3 regions of the Lelliottia amnigena genome follow, and region 1 is predicted to be linked to each of the others. Evidence: predicted binding sites of a transcription regulator. Region 1 holds the regulator's gene; each other region holds the start of a gene.
What was found. Region 1 encodes sigma-54, which starts transcription at its own class of promoters, with help from an activator protein. Its sites were predicted from a motif close to GTTGGCACANNTTTCGCTNT; they were not measured.

Region 1 (5,017 bases):
CAGCGAGAAAGGTAAGCGCGTGACAACCGTACTGGTTCCGTCCCAGTTGCAGGACAAAGGTAAAACCCAGGCTCCCGCACAGCAAAAGAGTAACTAATTCGTTATGGCAACATTAACTGCAAAAAACCTCGCCAAAGCCTACAAAGGCCGCCGCGTCGTGGAAGATGTCAGTCTGACCGTTAACTCCGGCGAAATTGTTGGCCTGTTGGGTCCTAACGGTGCAGGTAAAACCACCACCTTTTACATGGTGGTCGGCATTGTTCCGCGCGACGCGGGCAACATCATCATTGATGATGAAGACATTAGCCTGCTGCCGCTGCACGCCCGCGCGCGTCGCGGAATTGGCTATCTGCCGCAGGAAGCGTCTATTTTCCGCCGTCTTAGCGTGTTCGACAATCTGATGGCCGTCCTGCAAATCCGTGACGATTTGACCTCTGAGCAGCGTCAGGATCGCGCCAACGAATTGATGGAAGAGTTCCATATTGAACACCTGCGCGACAGCCTCGGCCAGGCACTTTCGGGCGGTGAACGCCGTCGAGTAGAAATTGCCCGCGCACTGGCAGCCAATCCGAAATTTATCCTTTTGGATGAACCGTTTGCCGGCGTCGACCCTATCTCCGTTATCGACATTAAACGTATCATTGAACATCTGCGCGACAGCGGTCTTGGTGTGCTGATTACCGACCACAACGTGCGTGAAACGCTGGCAGTTTGTGAGCGTGCATATATCGTCAGCCAGGGCCATTTGATTGCTCACGGCACGCCACTCGAAATCCTCGAAGATGAACATGTTAAGCGCGTGTACCTTGGGGAAGACTTCAGACTCTGATAGGGTAGAGGTTAAGTCACGCAGGACCGGAGAAAAACGCCCTGAACATGAAGCAAGGTTTGCAATTACGGCTCAGCCAACAGTTGGCGATGACGCCACAGTTACAACAGGCAATCCGTCTGTTGCAACTGTCAACGTTAGAACTTCAGCAGGAACTGCAGCAAGCGCTGGACAGTAATCCACTGCTGGAGCAAACCGATCTTCATGATGAGGTAGATACCCAGGAAAAGCAGGACACCGAAACGCTCGATACGGCAGATGCCCTTGAGCAGAAAGAGATGCCTGACGAGTTACCGCTGGATGCCAGCTGGGATGAAATTTACACCGCTGGAACCCCATCCGGCACGCGCGCTGATTATCAGGATGATGAGCTACCGGTTTATCAGGGTGAAACTACGCAGTCGCTACAGGATTATCTGATGTGGCAGGTGGAGTTGACCCCTTTCACCGAAACCGATCGTGCGATTGCCACGTCCATTGTCGATGCCGTGGATGACACCGGGTATTTAACGGTAACCCTGGACGAGATTCTGGAAAGCATGGGTGATTGCGAAATCGAACTCGACGAGATCGAAGCCGTTCTCAAGCGCATTCAACGCTTTGACCCTGTCGGCGTCGCAGCAAAAGATCTGCGCGACTGCTTGCTGATCCAGCTTTCTCAGTTTGCAAAAGAGACGCCAAGACTCGACGAAGCGCGGCTGATTATCAGCGAACATTTGGATTTGCTGGCGAATCATGATTTCCGCAGTCTGATGCGCGTTACGCGACTCAAAGAAGACGTGCTGAAAGAAGCGGTGAGTCTGATCCAGTCGCTCGATCCCCGTCCGGGCCAATCGATTCAAACCGGCGAACCCGAATATGTGATTCCTGACGTTCTGGTCCGAAAGCACAACGGTCTCTGGACCGTAGAACTCAATTCCGACAGCATTCCCCGCCTGCAAATCAACCAGCAATACGCGTCTATGTGCACCAGTGCGCGGAACGACTCCGACAATCAATATATTCGTAGCAATCTTCAGGAAGCGCGATGGCTGATCAAAAGCCTCGAAAGCCGAAATGATACGCTGCTACGCGTGAGTCGATGCATTGTGGAACAGCAGCAAGGCTTTTTTGAGCAGGGCGAAGAATTTATGAAACCGATGGTCCTGGCAGATATTGCCCAGGCCGTTGAGATGCACGAATCGACCATTTCGCGTGTGACCACGCAGAAGTATCTGCACAGTCCGCGTGGTATTTTTGAGCTTAAGTATTTCTTCTCCAGTCATGTGAATACCGAAGGCGGTGGCGAAGCCTCGTCGACGGCCATTCGTGCTCTGGTGAAGAAGTTGATCGCCGCGGAAAACCCCGCGAAGCCACTGAGTGACAGTAAGTTAACCACCCTGCTGTCCGATCAGGGTATCATGGTGGCACGTCGTACTGTTGCGAAGTATCGAGAGTCTTTATCCATTCCGCCGTCTAACCAGCGTAAACAACTGGTTTGACACAACCGATAAGGAAGACACTATGCAGCTCAACATCACAGGACACAATGTCGAAATCACTGAGGCTTTACGCGATTTTTTAAACACTAAATTCGCGAAGCTGGAGCAGTATTTCGAGAGGATTAATCAGGTCTACATTGTGTTGAAAGTGGAGAAAGTGACTCATATCTCGGACGCAACCCTGCACATAAATGGGGGCGAAATCCATGCCAGTGCGGAAGGGCAAGACATGTACGCGGCTATCGACGGCTTGATTGACAAGCTTGCGCGACAGCTTAATAAACATAAAGATAAACTGAAACAACACTGATTGTCCGAGCAGTTAACGGGTGCAGGGCGGCCTGTTGTAAAACACAACAGGCCATATGTACAGTTAGCGCTTAGGTGAAATTATGATGAACAACGATTCCGGTCTTCAATTAAGTCATGTCCTTAACCAGGAATGTACCCGCAGTGGCGTTCACTGCCAGAGCAAAAAACGCGCTCTGGAAATCATCAGTGAACTGGCCGCAAAACAGTTAAGCCTGCCACCTCAGGTGGTGTTTGAGGCCATCCTGACCCGTGAAAAAATGGGCAGTACCGGTATCGGCAATGGTATTGCCATTCCGCATGGCAAGCTGGAGGAGGACACACTGCGCGCCGTTGGCGTGTTTGTCCAACTGGAAACGCCAATCGCATTTGACGCGATTGATAACCAGCCCGTCGATCTGCTTTTCGCGCTGCTGGTGCCTGCTGACCAGACCAAAACCCATTTGCACACGCTCTCGCTAGTGGCCAAGCGTCTGGCAGATAAAACAATTTGCCGCCGTCTGCGCGCAGCCCAAAGTGATGAAGAACTGTATCAAATTATCACCGAAGTGGAAGGCAATCAGGATGATGCGTAACCATAAGATGGCCTCCACATCTGCAGGCGCGAGGAGAAACGGAACATGGTGCTGATGATCGTCAGCGGTCGTTCGGGCTCGGGGAAATCCGTGGCCCTTCGGGCGCTCGAAGATATGGGTTTTTACTGCGTCGATAACCTTCCGGTCGTACTGTTACCAGAACTGGCGCGTACGCTGGCTGACAGACAAATTTCTGCGGCCGTCAGCATCGACGTCCGTAATATGCCGGAATCGCCGGAAGTCTTTGAGCAGGCGATGAGCAGCCTGCCAGAAACCTTCACTCCGCAATTGCTGTTCCTGGATGCCGATCGCAACACGCTGATTCGTCGCTACAGTGATACCCGACGTTTGCATCCGCTTTCCAGCAAAAATCTCTCTCTCGAGAGCGCTATCGACGAAGAGAGTGATTTACTGGAGCCGCTGCGTTCCCGTGCCGATCTGATTGTCGACACCTCCGAGATGTCGGTTCACGAACTGGCCGAGATGCTGCGCACCCGCTTGCTGGGTAAACGTGAGCGTGAACTCACCATGGTGTTCGAATCGTTTGGCTTCAAACATGGGATCCCTATCGATGCGGATTATGTGTTTGACGTACGCTTCCTGCCCAACCCGCACTGGGACCCTAAACTGCGTCCAATGACCGGTCTGGATAAGCCTGTTGCAGCATTCCTCGACAGACACACAGAAGTTCACAATTTTATATACCAGACGCGTAGCTACCTTGAGCTATGGTTACCTATGCTGGAAACCAACAACCGCAGCTACCTGACCGTAGCCATTGGTTGTACCGGCGGGAAACATCGTTCGGTGTATATTGCTGAACAGCTGGCCGACTATTTCCGCTCACGCGGTAAAAACGTACAGTCTCGTCATCGCACGCTGGAAAAACGCAAAACATGACCGTAAAACATACCGTTGAGATCACCAATAAGCTGGGCATGCACGCCCGTCCAGCGATGAAATTGTTTGAATTGATGCAGGGTTTTGACGCTGAAGTGTTGTTGCGTAACGACGAAGGCACCGAAGCTGAAGCCAACAGCGTTATCGCGCTGCTCATGCTCGATTCCGCCAAAGGTCGACAGATTGAAGTCGAAGCCACCGGCCCGCAAGAAGTTGAGGCGCTCGAAGCGGTGGTTGCCCTGTTTAACTCAGGCTTTGACGAGGACTGATTAAGCGGTTTGCCCTTCGCCCCTTTGCACGAGTTCAAGGGGCTTGAGTCTCACTCAGTACAGTTTATTCCCGGTCATAAACCCTTCCCCACCTAACTGACGCATCTGGCGCATAATCCACGCCTGGCGGTTGCGGACGTATCCCGATGGCGCATTCGCTTTATAGATGATGGGGTTCGGCAAAACGGCGGCCAGCAGCGCCGCCTCTGACTGGCTCAGGCGGCTGGCGGGCTTGTTGAAATAGCGTTGTGCAGCGGCCTCAACACCAAATACCCCATCGCCAAACTCGGCGATATTCAGGTACACCGTCAGAATGCGTTTTTTACTCCAGACCGTTTCCATTCCGACCGTCAACCCGGCCTCCAGCCCTTTTCGTACCCAGCTTCGACCATCCCACAAAAACAGATTTTTCGCCGTCTGCTGTGAAAGTGTTGATGCGCCGCGTACGCGTTTTTCATTGCGCTCATTGTGGGCCAGCGCCTTCTCGATGGCGGAAACGTCAAACCCCCAGTGTTCCGGGAACTTCTGATCTTCCGCCGCAATCACCGCCAGTCCCATCCATGGCGAAATCTCGTCCATGCTCACCCAGTCGGAATGTGCCACATAACTGAAATGGCCGGTTAGCCATGCGCTGATTTGACGCTCCAGCATCAC
Region 2 (5,017 bases), 530 kb from region 1:
GAAAAAAATGGGCGACGTAACGCCCTTGAATAACGAGAATAAAGCCTCACCCGTCACTTTATAACAATAAACCCAGCCGGTATTCCCTTCCTGTTCATCAGGAGGGGCGGCCTTTCTGTACCTGACACATGGAAGAATTATGAAAAAAATAGCGACAGTACTCCTCGTTTCGTCTGTGTCTGGCTCTGCTTTTGCGGGGGCCTATGTCGAAACACGTGAAGCCTACAACACTGCCTCTGAACGCCATGAGGTGATCCTGCGAGCCGGTTATAATTTTGATATGGGCGCGGGTCTGATGTTCACGAACGCCTATGACGTGGGGAAATGGGATGAAATTAAGCACAGCTATAACGAAATCGAAGGATGGTATCCCTTATTTAAACCGACGGCTAAACTCACTTTTCAGCCCGGCGGGTTAATCAACGACAGCAAAGATGGATCGGGAGGTGCCCTTTATCTGGATACCAATTATAAATTTACTGACGCGTTTAATCTGACGTTTCGTTATCGCTATAACCATAATAATTATGATACGCCTGACTTTAACGGCGAGATGGATAAAAACGATACCCATGAGTTTGCCAATTACTGGAATTTCAAATTAACCGATTCGTTGTTCTATACCTTTGAGCCGCATTATTTCCAGCGGGTGAATGATTACCACAGTAAAAACGGTAAGGATCATCACTGGGAAATTACCAACAAGTTTAGCTATAAAATCGACCGGAACTGGATGCCGTATCTGGAACTTCAGTGGCTGGACAGATGGAATGATTACAACCGCGAGCAGTACCGCATTCGCCTGGGGATGCGGTATTCGTTCTAATAAAAAAGCCGCTGATTTCAGCGGCTTTTTACGTTCCGGGCGAGGCTTACGCCCACCCGGTATACGGCGTCTTTACAGGCGTCGTATTAGTCTTTGCTGCCACGGCCCGCACGTTTACGGTCGTTCTCAGTCAGGTGACGTTTACGGATACGTACGGAGGTAGGGGTAACTTCTACCAGTTCGTCGTCATCGATAAATTCCAGAGCCTGCTCAAGAGACATTTTCAGTGCTGGAACCAGCGTGGTCGCTTCGTCAGTACCGGAAGCACGCATGTTGGTCAGTTTCTTACCGGTCAGGCAGTTTACAGTCAGGTCGTTAGAACGACTGTGAATACCGATGATCTGGCCTTCGTAAACTTCTGCACCGTGACCCAGGAACAGCTTACCGCGATCCTGCAGGCTGAACAGTGCGAACGCAACTGCTTTACCCTGGCCGTTAGAGATCAGCACGCCGTTCTGGCGCTGGCCGATTTCACCCGGTTTAACGTCATCGTAGTGGCTGAACGTGGAGTACAGCAGACCTGTACCAGACGTCATGGTCATGAACTCGGTACGGAAGCCGATCAGGCCACGTGCCGGGATCAGGTAATCCAGACGAATACGGCCTTTGCCGTCAGGGATCATGTCTTTAACATCACCCTTACGCTCGCCCATTGCCTGCATCACAGAACCCTGGTGCTGTTCTTCGATATCCAGCGTCACGTTCTCGAACGGCTCTTGCATACGGCCGTCGATCATGCGGTTGATAACTTTCGGACGGGACACAGCCAGTTCGAAGCCTTCACGACGCATGTTTTCGATAAGAACAGACAGGTGCAGCTCACCACGACCGGATACACGGAACGCGTCCGCATCTTCGGTTTCTTCAACACGCAGTGCCACGTTGTGCACCAGCTCTTTGTTCAGGCGGTCAAGAATCTGACGAGAGGTAACATATTTACCTTCTTTGCCACAGAACGGAGAGGTGTTGACGTTGAAGAACATGGTGACTGTTGGTTCATCAACAGACAGCGCTGGCAGCGCTTCGACATTTTGCGGATCGCAAAGGGTGTCGGAGATGTTCAGTTCGCCCAGACCGGTGATCGCGATGATATCGCCCGCTTCAGCTTCGGTGGATTCAATACGCTCCAGACCGAGGTGAGTCAGAACTTTACCCACTTTACCGTTACGTGTTTTACCTTCGCTGTCGATCAGAGTGATCTGCTGGTTAGGTTTAACACGGCCACGTTTGATACGACCGATGCCGATTACGCCAACGTAATTGTTGTAATCCAGCTGGGAGATTTGCATCTGGAACGGACCGTCAAGATCTACGCTCGGTGCTTTAACGTGGTCAACGATAGCCTGGTACAGCGGGGTCATGTCTTCCGCCATATCAGTGTGGTCGTTGCCCGCGATACCCATCAATGCTGATGCATAGATGATTGGGAAATCGAGTTGCTCGTCGCTTGCATCCAGGTTTACGAACAGGTCGAAGACCTGATCCACAACCCAGTCAGGACGCGCGCCAGGACGGTCAACTTTGTTGATAACCACGATTGGCTTCAAACCATGGGCAAATGCCTTTTTGGTTACGAAGCGCGTCTGCGGCATTGGGCCATCCATTGCGTCAACGACCAGCAGAACGGAGTCTACCATGGACATCACACGTTCAACTTCACCACCGAAGTCGGCGTGCCCTGGGGTATCAACGATGTTGATACGGTAGTCATTCCATTTGATAGCGGTGTTTTTAGCGAGGATGGTAATCCCACGCTCTTTCTCCAAATCGTTGGAGTCCATCACGCGTTCGGTGGCTTCTGCACGTTCATTGCTGAAAGTACCGGATTGCTGTAGCAGCTTGTCAACCAGGGTAGTTTTACCATGGTCAACGTGCGCGATGATGGCGATATTACGCAGATTTTCGATCACAACTTTGCCTCAGGCATTTAGAAATAGCGCGTTATTGTACACGGATTAATCGCAGGACTAAACAGGATCACAAACATCCTCCGCAAACAAGTATTGCAGAGTTGCTTTGTGATCGCTTTCACGCAGCGTAAAAAGTGCACTTTAACGGAAATCGCACCATTATGGTGCTCAATGTTCACATTGAAGCACTATAATGGTGCAATGTGACGTTCGTGGTGCAGGTCGTTTGCACTATGGTGTGCATGATAACGCCTTTTGGGGGTAATTTGAAAGTTGGCACAGATTTCGCTTTATAAAAATACGGCAAAAAGATGGCGACGACGCCAGCCTTAAACAGAATTGAAGACCTCGTTACCACGACGACAATGACCAATCCGGGAGAGTTAAGTATGTCCGCTGAACACGTTTTGACGATGCTGAACGAACATGAAGTGAAGTTTGTTGATCTGCGCTTCACCGATACCAAAGGCAAAGAACAGCACGTCACAATTCCTGCTCACCAGGTAAATGCCGAATTCTTCGAAGAAGGCAAAATGTTTGACGGCTCCTCTATCGGTGGCTGGAAAGGCATTAACGAATCCGACATGGTGCTGATGCCAGATTCAACGACTGCGCTCATTGACCCGTTCTACGAAGAGTCTACCCTGATTATCCGTTGCGACATTCTTGAGCCAGGCACGCTGCAGGGCTACGATCGCGACCCACGCTCCATCGCGAAACGCGCTGAAGAGTACCTGCGCTCCACTGGCATTGCAGACACCGTTCTGTTTGGGCCAGAGCCAGAATTCTTCCTGTTCGACGACATTCGTTTTGGTGCGTCCATTTCTGGTTCCCACGTCGCTATCGATGATATCGAAGGCGCATGGAACTCCTCCACCAAATACGAAGGCGGCAACAAAGGTCACCGTCCTGGCGTGAAAGGCGGTTACTTCCCGGTTCCTCCGGTCGATTCTTCACAGGACATCCGCTCTACCATGTGTCTGATCATGGAAGAGATGGGCCTGGTGGTTGAAGCTCACCACCACGAAGTGGCCACTGCGGGCCAGAACGAAATCGCGACCCGCTTTAACACCATGACCAAAAAAGCGGATGAAATTCAGATTTACAAATATGTGGTGCACAACGTTGCTCACCGCTTCGGCAAAACCGCGACCTTTATGCCAAAACCTATGTTTGGCGACAACGGTTCCGGTATGCACTGCCACATGTCCCTGTCCAAGAACGGCGTAAACCTGTTCTCTGGTGACAAATATGCGGGTCTGTCTGAGCAGGCGCTGTTCTACATCGGCGGTGTTATCAAGCACGCTAAAGCGATTAACGCCCTGGCAAACCCAACGACCAACTCCTACAAGCGTCTGGTCCCGGGTTATGAAGCCCCTGTTATGCTGGCTTACTCCGCACGTAACCGTTCTGCTTCTATCCGTATCCCAGTGGTGGCATCTCCGAAAGCACGTCGTATCGAAGTGCGTTTCCCGGATCCAGCGGCTAACCCATACCTGTGCTTCGCAGCGCTGCTGATGGCGGGTCTGGACGGCATTAAGAACAAAATCCATCCAGGCGAAGCCATGGATAAAAACCTGTATGACCTGCCGCCAGAAGAAGCGAAAGAGATCCCACAGGTTGCCGGTTCTCTGGAAGAAGCACTGAACGCGCTGGACGCTGACCGCGAGTTCCTGACGGCTGGCGGCGTGTTCACTGACGATGCAATCGATGCTTACATCGGCCTGCGTATCGAAGAGAACGACCGCGTACGCATGACTCCACACCCGGTTGAGTTCGAGCTGTACTACAGCGTTTAAGAAATAAATACTCGGTGGATTTCTTGTCGCAACAAGGCGGCAGCTGGTGAGAGGCAGAATGCCTCTCATACATCCCCAGGCGCATAGATAACGATGTGACTGGGGTGAGCAAAGGCGGCCAACGCCGTTGTGGCGAGAAAAACGCGAGAAGATTTTTGTTGCCGTGGAAACTTTCAGCCCATCTTCGGATGGGCTTTTTTCTCCACCAACAGACTGATCTGACGCGCTTTTTACAACGAAAAAGCTATACTGCACTAAATTAGTGCACCTACTCCAGGAGACTGCTGAATGGCAACTGGCGCGCTGCCCGATGCTGGGCAGATCCTCAATTCTTTAATCAACAGCATCTTACTTGTCGATGATGAGCTGGCGGTCCATTACGCCAACCCTGCGGCGCAGCAGCTGCTCGCCCAAAGCTCACGCAAATTATTCGGCACACCCTTGCCGGAACTGTTGAGTTATTTTTCGCTGAATATCCCGTT
Region 3 (5,017 bases), 500 kb from region 1:
GGTAACGATTTCAACAGAGCGAAAGCCTCCTTCATTCGATCTTCGCTGACCACAAAAGCACGCAGCTGACCGTCATCATCTATTCCACGTGCCACCATACCTTGCGGCTCAAGCGTTATCTGCCAGTTAAGATCCTGACGCTGCGTTTCGCCAGCGAGATGCAGTGGCAATTCGGGCGTTTTCACTTTCACCAGCATGGCGGGTAATTTCAGCGGTGTGCTGATGCCAAGCAGATTTTTCGCTAAAACCATCGCACCGATCTGAATGGGCTGCAGGAACGGCAGCACCTGGCCGTTAATTTCTGCACAATCTCCCAGCGCATAAATATCGGGCTGTGTGGTTTGCAGATAGCTGTCGACCTTCACGCCGCGATGGGTTTCTGCGCCGGCCCTGCGGGCAAGCGCGGTTTCTGGCCGCAAACCGGTTGCGGCAATCACCACCTCCACTTCCACGCTGCGGTTACGGTCGAGCGTCGCACGGATCCCGGTGTCGGTTTTTGTCAGACTCTGCAACTGCGATTTCAGCAGGTGGTGCACGCCCATATCCGTCAGGCGATGCTGTAAGCGACTGCTGACTTCTGCGGGCATCAGGGCGGATAAAATACTGGCCGCATGATCAACCAGCGTCACGTATTTACCCGCCCGGCAAAAATCCATTGCCAGTTCGGTACCAATCAGGCCCCCACCAACAATCATCACCCGCCGGGCATCGCGAAGCGTGGTTTCGCACGCCTGGTACTCCTGCTGACTGTTTAGCGTCAGCATCAGCTCGTGGCCTTCAATCGGTGGCACAAAAGCGGATGCACCCGTTGCCAGCACCAGTTTGTTGTAGTGCCATTGCTTATCCTTGGCCTTCACGCAGTGCGCGGCGGCGTCGATATCGGTTACCCAGGTATACGGGAAAAGACGCAGATTGAACTGTTCAGCAAATTCCCCCGCCGGCTGGTGGGTGAGGTCGTTGGCGCGCTGGCTCAGGCTGATGACGTGGCTGAGATCCGGTTTGTTGTACTCGTCCATGCTGTCAGCTGCAATGAGCGTCAGCGGCACAGTCGCGTCCTGTTTGCGGATATTTTTCACCAGCTGACGGGCGGCAAAGCCCGAGCCGATGATCACGATTCCGTGGCTCATTTTGCCTCCGTTGCCAGGACGTCGAAAACGTCTTTGCCAAGTGAACATTCAGGGCACAGGAAATTATCCGGCACGTCACTCCACGGCGTGCCTGGCGCAACGTCCTGAAGCGGTTCGCCCAATGCAGGATCGTAGACCCACTGACAAACGCTGCACTGCATGCACGGGCCAAGTTCTGCTGCCGCAGCGGCGGCGCAGGCGCAATTTTCCTGCTGTTGCGTCGGTTTTACTGTGGCTTCAGGCAGCGGAGCGAGCGCCCACTGACGTGCAATCTCACGGCCGTGCTGGCGGCAAATTTCCAGCGCGTCGACGTCCGGACGCCATTTCGCTTTCAGGCTCATCGACATTTCAAAACCGGCATCTTGTAAGCGCGTGGACAGACGATCAACCGCGCCGCCGCTCCAGCCGTGGGAGCCAAAAGCGCTGGCTCGTTTGTTACGAAAACGCAGGCCCGTCATCTCTTCAACCAGACCGGCGATCTTCGGCATCATCACGTTGTTCATGGTGGACGTTCCCACCAGCACACCTTTCGAGCGGAAAACGTTGGTCAGGATTTCGTTTTTATCACTGCGCGCCACGTTGAAGATTTTCACCGCCACGTTCGGGTCAACTTCATTAATGCCCTGAGCAATCGCGTCCGCCATCATACGAGTATTGTTGGACATGGTGTCGTAGAACAGAGTGATGCGGTCTTCCTGATAATCCGCCGCCCATTTCAGATACAGCTCTACGATTTGCGTTGGGTTTTCACGCCATACCACACCGTGGGAAGTGGCAATCATATCCACGGGCAAATTGAAGCCGAGAATCTCAGTGATTTTTGGCGTCACCAGACGGCTGAACGGGGTCAGGATATTGGCGTAGTAGCGTTGGCACTGCTCGAACAGCTCGGTCTGATCCACTTCGTCGTTGAACAGGCGCTCATCGCAGTAGTGTTGACCAAAGGCGTCGTTACTGAACAACACTGCGTCGCCCGTCATGTAAGTCATCATGCTGTCAGGCCAGTGCAGCATTGGAGTTTCAACGAAGATGAGCTGTTTGCCGTTGCCAATATCCAGCGAGTCACCGGTTTTAACCGTGTGGAAGTTCCACTCCGGATGGTGATGATGACCGTTGATAGAATCAATGGCGTTGGTGGTGCAGTAAATTGGGGTGTTAGGAATGTATGACATCAGCTCGGTCAGCGCACCGGCATGGTCTTCTTCCGCATGGTTAATGATGATGTAGTCGATGGCGTCCAGATCGATTTCGCTGCGCAGGTTCTGCACGAACTCACGGCTGAATTTGTGATCCACAGTATCGATCAGGACATTTTTACCTTCACGAATCAGATAGCTGTTGTAGCTGCTGCCACGGAGGGTTTTATATTCGGTACCATGAAAATCACGCACTTCCCAGTCACGTTGACCCACCCAATGAATATTATTTTTAACCAGAATAGACATAGCAACCTCAAATTAATACGGTGTTTTTAAGTAAGATGATTTACTTATATCAAGTTGCGTGCCAACTATTTATCATGTTGATTTATATGGATTTTAAAAATAATGACTCATAATGAGTAGTCAAAATGACTATCTTGTTGACTGTCAATATGACAACATGCATTGTCAAAATGACCGCGAGGTAAAAATGAGTTTTTCCGTAGAGGTGCTGGCGAAAATCGCCATTGAACTGCAAACCGGGATTGGCCATCAGGATCGCTTTCAGCGGCTGATCTCCACGCTGCGCCACGTGCTGGATTGCGATGCGTCGGCACTGCTGCGCTACGAAGGACGACAGTTTATTCCGCTGGCGATCGACGGGCTGGCGCACGATGTACTGGGGCGTCGTTTTACGCTGGAAGGGCATCCGCGCCTGGAGACCATCGCCCGTGCGGGCGACGTGGTGCGATTCCCGGCGGACAGCGATTTACCCGATCCCTACGACGGATTAATCCCAGGGCAAGAGAGCCTGAAGGTTCACGCCTGTATCGGCCTGCCGCTGTTTGCCGGACAAAATCTGATTGGCGCGTTAACGCTCGACGGTCTGGAGCCGGACCAGTTCGATACGTTTAGCGATGAAGAGCTGCGCCTGATTGCCGCGCTGGCGTCTGGTGCGCTCAGTAATGCCCTGCTGATCGAACAGCTGGAGAGCCAGAACATTATGCCGGGCAGCCCGGTCGCGTTTGAGCACGTCGCGCATACGGAAATGATTGGTCTGTCGCCGGGGATGATGCAGCTGAAAAAGGAGATCGAGATTGTTGCGGCGTCCGATCTCAACGTGCTGATCGGCGGTGAAACGGGCACCGGGAAAGAGCTGGTGGCGAAGTCGATTCACGAAGGTTCGCCGCGCGCGGTTAATCCATTGGTGTATCTGAACTGCGCCGCGCTGCCCGAAAGCGTGGCGGAAAGTGAGCTGTTCGGGCACGTCAAAGGGGCGTTTACCGGTGCAATCAGCAACCGTAGCGGCAAGTTTGAAATGGCCGATAACGGCACGCTGTTTCTTGACGAAATTGGCGAGCTGTCGCTGGCCCTCCAGGCCAAACTGCTGCGCGTGTTGCAGTACGGTGATATTCAGCGCGTCGGCGACGATCGCAGTTTGCGCGTCGACGTGCGTGTTCTGGCGGCCACCAACCGTGACCTGCGCGAAGAGGTGCTGGCCGGGAATTTTCGTGCCGATCTGTTCCATCGTTTAAGCGTGTTTCCGCTGTCGGTGCCGCCGCTGCGCGAGCGTGGCGAAGACGTAGTGCTTCTGGCAGGTTTTTTCTGCGAGCAGTGCCGGTTAAAAATGGGCTTATCACGCGTGGTGTTAAGCCCCGGCGCGCGCAGCCATTTGTTACGTTACGGTTGGCCGGGCAACGTGCGTGAGCTGGAGCATGCCATTCATCGTGCGGTGGTCCTGGCACGTGCCGCACGTTTGGGCGATGAGGTGGTGATCCACGCGCGACATTTTGCTTTACACGATGAAACCGCGCCTGCCGTGGCGCAGGAAACGCCTGTCATAGCTAATGAAAATTTGCGTGAAGCGACGGACGCGTTTCAGCGCCAGATGATTACCCGCGCGCTGGATCAAAATGGACGTCGCTGGGCGGCTTGCGCGCGCGCACTTGAGATGGACGTCGCCAACCTGCATCGGCTGGCGAAACGCCTTGGGCTAAAGGGTTAAATAATCCCGGCTTGATAGAAATCCTGCAGGTTGATGGCGCCGCAAAGCTTGCCGCTGTCGTCAACGACAGGTGCCGCCGTGATTTTACGTTTCATCAATATCTCTTTGGCTTCGATGGCGCGGCTTTCAGCGTTTAATGTCAGCCCGCCCGCGGTCATCGCATCACTCACAATAGCGTCCAGACTGCCGCCGCCGACCAGCCAGCGGCGAAGGTCACCGTCGGTGAAGACACCCTTAACCAGACCGGTTTCGTCGCAGACGGCGACCAGGCCCAGCCCGGTGCGGCTCAATTCCAGCATCGCGTCCATGACGCTGGTGCTGAGTTTGACCTGCGGGACCGCCTCTTCAGTACGCATTAAATGGTGAACTTTGTTGAGCAGACGCGCACCCAGCGCACCTGCTGGATGAGAGCGCGCGAAATCTTCTTCATTAAAACCGCGCGCCTGCATGACGGCCATCGCCAGCGCGTCGCCCATCATCAGGGTATTAACGGTGCTGGACGTTGGTGCGAGATGCATCGGGCAGGCTTCGCGTTCAACGGAAATATCCAGCGTCGCTTTCGCGGCCAGCGCCAGCGGTGAGCGGGACTTTCCGGTCATCGCCAGCAGTGCAACGGATTTTTCCTGCAAACGAGGAATGATCAAATCCAGCTCTTTTGCCGAGCCGGAATAGGAGATAAACAGCATCACGTCGCGACTTTCGATCATCCCCAGATCGCCATGCAGGGCTTCTGCCGGATGGAC

Region 2: glnA (glutamate--ammonia ligase) is a predicted target of sigma-54. The motif match lies at 3,009-3,028, and genes of this name have one in related genera.
Region 3: norV (anaerobic nitric oxide reductase flavorubredoxin) is a predicted target of sigma-54. The motif match lies at 2,619-2,638, and genes of this name have one in related genera.

What each region holds. Positions count from the first base shown of each region.
Region 1 is NZ_CP077236.1:1,237,179-1,242,195, forward strand. It holds gene lptA (lipopolysaccharide ABC transporter substrate-binding protein LptA) at 1-97, shown strand, start outside; gene lptB (LPS export ABC transporter ATP-binding protein) at 104-829, shown strand; gene rpoN (RNA polymerase factor sigma-54) at 877-2,310, shown strand; gene hpf (ribosome hibernation promoting factor) at 2,333-2,620, shown strand; gene ptsN (PTS IIA-like nitrogen regulatory protein PtsN) at 2,703-3,194, shown strand; gene rapZ (RNase adapter RapZ) at 3,240-4,094, shown strand; gene npr (PTS phosphocarrier protein NPr) at 4,091-4,363, shown strand; gene mtgA (monofunctional biosynthetic peptidoglycan transglycosylase) at 4,418-5,017, opposite strand, start outside.
Region 2 is NZ_CP077236.1:1,770,002-1,775,018, forward strand. It holds gene I6L74_RS08280 (MFS transporter) at 1-64, shown strand, start outside; gene ompL (porin OmpL) at 140-826, shown strand; gene typA (ribosome-dependent GTPase TypA) at 913-2,736, opposite strand; gene glnA (glutamate--ammonia ligase) at 3,126-4,535, shown strand; gene glnL (nitrogen regulation protein NR(II)) at 4,824-5,017, shown strand, end outside.
Region 3 is NZ_CP077236.1:741,590-746,606, reverse strand. It holds gene norW (NADH:flavorubredoxin reductase NorW) at 1-1,127, opposite strand, end outside; gene norV (anaerobic nitric oxide reductase flavorubredoxin) at 1,124-2,572, opposite strand; gene norR (nitric oxide reductase transcriptional regulator NorR) at 2,760-4,274, shown strand; gene gutQ (arabinose-5-phosphate isomerase GutQ) at 4,271-5,017, opposite strand, start outside.